One region of the Corynebacterium sp. P3-F1 genome, then DNA from elsewhere that is predicted to be linked to it. Evidence: riboswitches for the same ligand, from Rfam matches in the RefSeq annotation. Region 1 holds a riboswitch; the other holds the start of a gene.
The links. Region 1 has a riboswitch for cyclic di-AMP ahead of QYQ98_RS08655 (resuscitation-promoting factor Rpf1 domain-containing protein). Riboswitches for the same ligand answer to the same signal wherever they lie in the genome.

Region 1 (3,397 bases):
TGGCAGCTGACGTGGCAAAACAATACCGCCGTCAAGCGTGACGCCACGACCCTCGACGAGGTGGAGCGCACCTCCTTCAACGGCGAGGGCTGGGGCTTGTGCCACCGTGAGGACGCCAGCGAGGTCATCTTTTCCGACGGCAGCGCCGAATTGCGCCGCATGGATCCGGGCACCCTCGCCGAGCGGGAGCGCTTTACTGTGAGCTACGAGGGACAGCCGGTCTCCGGGCTCAACGAACTAGAGTGCGTTGGCGACGACATTTACGCGAACATCTTCACCACCACCGACATCGTGCGCATCGACGCAGAGACAGGACGCGTCGAGGCGCTTATCGACGCGTCCGTGCTCCCCAACAACGCCTCCCCCGACCCCAACAATGTTCTCAACGGCATTGCCCACATCCCCGATAGCGACGGCGAGTTCTTCCTGACCGGCAAGCGGTGGCCCGACCTCTACCGGGTCACCTTCGAACCGAAGTAGACCCCCTACCCCACTGCACCGTTAGACTTCGTAGTCATGGTCAAAGGCAAGGCAGCAAAATCGAATACCGCACTCACGGTGGCACTGATCGCGATCGCAGTGACCGCCATCGTCGCCGGCCTGTACTTCTTCTTGAACTGGCAGGAAAACCGGCCCGCCACGCCGCCGGACCAGCTCGAAGCCACGGCAACGGCAGGCGACTCCGATGTCGCTTCGACACCGTTCAGCGTGTGCGAATTCGGCGCCGAATGCCCGGAAGGGGACGTTGCGCGTATCGACGCTTCTGGTGCCGAGTCCGTCCGGATCACCGTACCGCGTGAGGTAGCGCAACAGCAGTGGTCCGTGTTGAGCATTTACGACGACCCGGCAGCGAACTCGGAGCGCACATTCACACCGGGTGAAGCCAGCGATGTCGACATCCCCCTGACCACCGATAATGACGGCAACGACGCCAACCTCGTGGTCATCGAGGTCTCCGCCTTACTCGTCGGCAAGGACAACAACAACGAAGAAACCCCCGTCGTCACCACATGGGCGTTCACGACGGAGGCTAGCTAAGGCAGGTAACACCCAGGTCGTTTAGACGTCCAGTTCCTTGGCCACAGCGCGGAGGATCTCAGCAATCTGGCGCGACTCCTTGCGCTCCGGGTAACGCCCCGCGTCAAGCGCGGGCTGCACCTGGGTCTCCAGCATCGACATGACGTCGGCGAGCATGCTTGCAAGCTCTTCCGGCTTGCGGCGGTGTGCCGCACGGCGCCGCGGCTCGTCGAGCACCTTCACCCGCAGCGCCTGCGGCCCGCGGCGTCCGGCTGCGAAGTCGAATTCGATCCGCTGACCGGGGAAGAGCTCGTCGACACCGCCAGGTAGGACGTTCTTTCCCACATACACGTCCTCATCCCCCGGGTTGGAGGCGAAGCCGAAGCCCTTCTCGGCATCGAACCACTTCACTTTTCCTACTGGCATGCGCGATCACCACCGATGGTCGAAAGAATTCAAAGAGAACAGTGTAGCGCCCCGCGGACCGAGCGCCTAGCCCCGGGCCCGCTACACACCGACATCACTCGGTGTGTCCCACGTCACTCAGTTGGCTTTTTCGCAGGTGAGACCCGCACTTCTCACACACTGAAATGCCCCACCATTCACATGCATCACAAAACGTTCCAGGAAAGTGACTCAATCGTTATAAACAGATACAGTCTTGGACATGCCCCGACAACGGGCGTGACCTTCAAGAGCTGCCAGCCACGTTCAGTTTTGTCCGGCTGGCACGAGAAATCAGTACAGAAGTACCCACATATAAAGGACAAAAGCGGGGGACCCACCCGCACGCGGCCAACGTGCATCGCGGAGCGATCCGCTCGGGGTGAAGCCGCCACCGGCGGCCAGGCGTCCATGACACCTCAGCCTGAACCCGACAGCTCACCTCGCAGACGTACAACAAGAGAGGAAACACCCGCATGGGACGTCACAGCAAGCAGACTCGTAATTTCAGCGCGAAGGCCGTGGCCGGCGCTACCGCCGCACTGGCAACCACCGCACTGGTCAACCCGATGGCTTCCGCGGCCCCGGATTCCGACTGGGACCGCCTGGCCCAATGCGAGGCCGGCGGCAACTGGCACATCAACACCGGTAACGGTTACTACGGTGGCCTGCAGTTCAGCGCCGGCACCTGGCGCGCGCACGGCGGCGGGGAATTCGCGCCGCTTCCGCACCAGGCCACCCGCGAGCAGCAGATCGCTGTCGCCGAGCGCACTCTCGCCGCCCAGGGCTGGGGCGCGTGGCCGGCCTGCTCCGCACGTCTGGGCCTGAACTCGGCCCCGACCCCGCGCAATGTCTCCGCTGGCGCACCGGCGGCGCCGAAGCCGGCGGCGCCGAAGCCCGCTGCACCGAAGCCCGCTGCACCGAAGAGCACCGAGCTTGAGGTCGACGCTGCATACGCCTCCATCACCCGCGAGCTGAGCAACCGCGGCATCGCGGTTCCGGCGCAGGTGACCGCCACCTACAAGGCCAACCGTAACGACTACAACGCGTTCTACCTGGCCAACAAGGGCCTGATCGACTCTATCCTCGCCGGCGATGCACAGGCTATCTCCGCTGCGATCGGCGCCAACGCCAACAATTACGTCGAAGGGCTCAAGAAGCAGTACCTCGGCTAATCGCCTCTGAAGCCACAAAAAGGGCGCTCACCCCACGATCGGGTTGAGCGCCCTTTAATCATGCGGCGGTCACTTCACTACGGTGATCTGCCACCCCGCATTCTGGTTCTGCACGAAATCCTTCACACCGTGGCCGTTGTCAGCGGCCCACTGCGGAATAGACTCCGTCGCCTGGGTGCAGTCGAAGTCGATCACCAGCTCCTCCCCCGGCTCCAGCTCCGCCATCGCTTCCTTCGCCTCAATGAGCGGGAACGGACAGACAGCACCGAGAGTGTCCAGAGCGTAACGGCCGTTGCCCAGTGGGCGCGCCTTTGTCGTTTGCTTCGGCTTAGTCTTCAACCCAACCCCGCCCGATGCGGCAACGATATTGAACTGGGGCGCAGCCTCGGCGCCCTGGCCGAAACCAGCGGTCTGCGGTTGACTGATGGACTCATCGGTCGTGTACACCCCAGCATGATCGGCGGTCTGCTTCGCGCCAGACGGCTTGAGCCACAGCTTCGCGCCGACGTAGACGCCGAGGGCGATGAAAGCAGTAGCCACCCAGCCTTGATAGCTGAACAGGGAGGTCTGCACCATGCCGTTTCCGACCGTGCAGCCGCCGGCGAGAGATGCACCGACACCCATACCGATGCCGCCGATGATGGCCCGCACAGTTGTGCGGCCGTCCGGAACACGGATGCGGAACTCGCCAGATACCTTCGCGGCGATGTAGGAGCCAACCAGGATGCCGAGAACAAGCAGAGTGCCCCAGTTGAGGTACT
Region 2 (3,397 bases), 920 kb from region 1:
GCGGCGATTTCCCGTCCGACCTCATGCTGGACCGTTTCTACATCCTCCACGTTCTGATTCTCCCGGGCATCATTCTCGCGCTCATCGCTGCGCACCTGCTGCTCGTCTGGTTCCAGAAGCACACCCAGTTCCCCGGGCCGGGTCGCTCCGAGAACAACGTCGTGGGTATCCGCATTATGCCGGTCTTCGCTGTGAAGGCAGTCGGCTTCGGTCTCCTGGTCTTCGGTGTCCTGGCTCTCATGGCAGGTCTCACCACCATCAACGCCATCTGGAATATCGGCCCGTACAACCCGTCGCAGGTCTCCGCTGGTTCCCAGCCGGATATTTACATGCTCTGGACTGACGGTGCCGCACGTGTCATGCCGGCGTGGGAGCTTTACTTGGGCAACTACACCATCCCGGGCGTGTTCTGGGTTGCGCTGCTCGCCGGCCTCATGGTTGTTCTGCTGCTGACCTACCCGTTCATCGAGAAGAAGGTGACGGGCGACGATGCCCACCACAACCTGTTGCAGCGTCCGCGCGATGTACCGGTTCGCACCGGTATCGGCGTGATGGCTCTGGTCTTCTTCCTGCTGCTGACGCTGTCCGGTGGTAACGACCTGTTTGCTTACCACTTCCAGATCTCGCTCAACGCGATGACCTGGGTCGGTCGTATCGGCCTGATCGTACTGCCGCCGTTGGCTTACTTCATCACCTACCGTATTTGCGTCGGTCTGCAACGCAGTGACCGCGAGGTTCTTGAGCATGGTCTGGAGACCGGCGTGATCAAGAAGCTGCCGAACGGTGCGTTCGTTGGCGTCCACCAGCCGCTCGGGCCGGTCGACGACCACGGTCACCAGCTGCCACTCGAGTACGCGGGTGCCCGCGTGCCGAAGCAAATGAACGAGCTCGGTTATGCCGACTCTGAGACCTCCGGAGTCTTTTCGCCAGATGATCCGTCGATCACAGCGAAGCGCAATGAGATTAAGCGCGCTAACCACCACGAAGAGGTGGAGACCCTCCGTGCCCTCGAGGCCGAGAAGGAGCTCTCCGACCGCGACGCTGGTGCCTCGGTGCGCAAGCGCAAATAGGACGCGCTAGTAAGCGTCTAGCCTCCTCCCTCGCGCTCCACGTCAACACCGTGGGGTAGGGAGGAGGTTTCGTCTTTTATAGCGTTTGAGTAACGGTGTGGCGAGCGTCACAAAAGAGTTTCTGGATGCAAGTGGTCGCTTGAACGGCGTTGGGTCTTCAGGTGAAGAAATTGTAAAACTGCAGCGTAGCGTAACTGCGTCTTGCGAATTCCCGGAAGCTGGGATGCGCCTGTGAGCGGCGACCGGTCCCGCAGACCACTAAAATCAGAAAATTACGAATTGATAACGGGCGCGCCGCTAGACAACATCCGTATCCATTTCGTAACCTATTCGAGACCTTGCGACCGCAGAGGCGCAAGCGATAAGACATCTGAACACTAAGCCGAATTCCGTCTCAGACCGAAAAGGGATGGAAGCCGGGGAACCGACACAACACCTGGGGTGAATGGAAGCAAGGGGCGTTGAAAGCGCTGGAGCTTCCCAAGGTGATTTCCTGCATCGAACCCGACAGCTAACCCGGTAGGCGTCACTGGAACATATTGGAGATTGTCCATGGCTAAGCACCGCCGTCAGAACGCGTCTGCAAAGCGCAGCATCGCTACCGCCTCCGCGATCCTCGCGGGTGCGACCCTCATTGCACCGACCACCGCTAACGCCGCGCAGGTGAAAGTTCCCAACTCGGGAATCGCTACTGAGATCCCGGGGATTGAGAATGTTCCGGGGATTGCTAATGTTCCGGGTATTGACCAGTGGATCCCGTCCCTGGCCGGTAAGGGCGACCAGAGTGCTGATGTTCGCGCCGCCATCGCCGCTGTCAAGAACGTGCCGGGAATCACGAACGTGCCGGGCTTCAATGACTGGATCAACGGCGTCGAGGCTCAGTACGCGCCGGCCGCTAAGGCCGAGTACCGCGCTGTGAATAAGCCTGCTGCTCCGGCCCCGGCTCCGAAGCAGTCCCAGGGCGACCGTATTGTGTCCATTGCTAAGTCCAAGATCGGCTCCCCGTACGTCTACGGTGCTGCTGGCCCGAACGCATTCGACTGCTCCGGTTTCACCTCCTGGGTCCACGCTCAGGTTGGTAAGCAGATTCCGCGCACCTCCGGTGCACAGGCATCCGCCGGCCGTAAGGTCGCGATTTCCGATTTGCAGCCGGGCGATGTCGTCGTCTACTACAGCGGTGCCTCCCACGTTGCCATCTACGCGGGTAACGGTCAGATCATTGACGCGCTGAACTCCGGCACCCCGGTGGGCTACCGCCCGCTGAACTACATGCCGATTCACTCGGCTGTCCGGTTCTAAGAGGCAATTCAGCGCTCTCGTCCGGCCGCATTTCCCGTGTTAAGTCTAAGCGGGGAATGCGGCCGGTTTCGCACTTTTTGGCCACTCCAGTCACATCAGGGATCACTGGAAACTTTCTTCCGCGAGTGTTTGACCAGTGGCGAGCGACCGATTAACTTTGTTACAAGTTTGTAACCCTCATCTTTTCTGCGGCCCAGTTTATGGGCTCTTCTCTGTTTCTGAAAGAGGTTTTCCAGATGGGTAAGCACCGCGCATCCACTCGTTCATCCACTCGTTTTGGCTTCCGCACCGTCCTTGCTTCCGCTGGTATGGCAGCTGTCGTCACTGCATCTGGTGTTCCGGTGCCAGCTCAGGCGGATGAAGTCGAAGAGTTGATCAAGCAGATGAGCGCGACGTCGGACAAAGCCACTGCGAAAGCCGAAGAGGTCAAGCAGATTGAGGCAGACATCGAGAGGGGCGAGCGTGAGGTCGCCGCGTTGAAGAAAACGGCGGAGGTCGCACAGCGTGATGCCCGCAAGGCTGCGACGGCTCAGGACGGTGCCCAAGGCGAAGTGAACAACCACGCCAGGGCTCAATACCGCAACCTGTCCAACGACGCGAACGTCAATGCTCTTGAATCGGCGAACCCTCAAGAGGCGATCGACCGCGCAGCGTACTTGGGTTCGTTGTCCCGTTCGGCCCAGCGGACTTTGAATGAGTCACAGCGGTTGAATAAGGAAGCTGCGCAGCGCGCAACAGACGCGAACATTGCTGTCGCCGTGGCCAATTACCGTCAGGCGGAACTCGAGGGCAAACGAAAGAAGCTCGACAGTGAGCGCCGCGAGCTCGAGGACAGGGTCAAGGATGTTGAACAGCGGGTGGATGCCTTCACTCCTGAGCAGCGTTCGCGGTGGGAGTCCAAGAACGGTCCTGTGAGCTTGAACGTTCCGCCTTCGGCCACAGCGAACGGTGTGGTCGGAGCCGCGTTGTCGAAGATCGGTTCCCCGTATGGCTGGGGTGCGGCCGGTCCGAATCAGTTCGATTGCTCG

Region 2: another riboswitch for cyclic di-AMP. It lies ahead of QYQ98_RS02945 (C40 family peptidase); the one in region 1 lies ahead of QYQ98_RS08655 (resuscitation-promoting factor Rpf1 domain-containing protein).

Annotation. Positions count from the first base shown of each region.
Region 1 covers NZ_CP129965.1:1,825,766-1,829,162, reverse strand. Annotated here, with positions in the region: gene QYQ98_RS08670 (glutaminyl-peptide cyclotransferase) at 1-480, shown strand, start outside; gene QYQ98_RS08665 (DUF2771 domain-containing protein) at 517-1,038, shown strand; gene QYQ98_RS08660 (cold-shock protein) at 1,060-1,443, opposite strand; cyclic di-AMP (ydaO/yuaA leader) riboswitch at 1,758-1,931, shown strand; gene QYQ98_RS08655 (resuscitation-promoting factor Rpf1 domain-containing protein) at 1,938-2,636, shown strand; gene QYQ98_RS08650 (YeeE/YedE thiosulfate transporter family protein) at 2,706-3,397, opposite strand, start outside.
Region 2 covers NZ_CP129965.1:632,400-635,796, reverse strand. Annotated here, with positions in the region: gene QYQ98_RS02950 (cytochrome bc complex cytochrome b subunit) at 1-1,070, shown strand, start outside; cyclic di-AMP (ydaO/yuaA leader) riboswitch at 1,441-1,611, shown strand; gene QYQ98_RS02945 (C40 family peptidase) at 1,623-2,369, shown strand; gene QYQ98_RS02940 (C40 family peptidase) at 2,606-3,397, shown strand, end outside.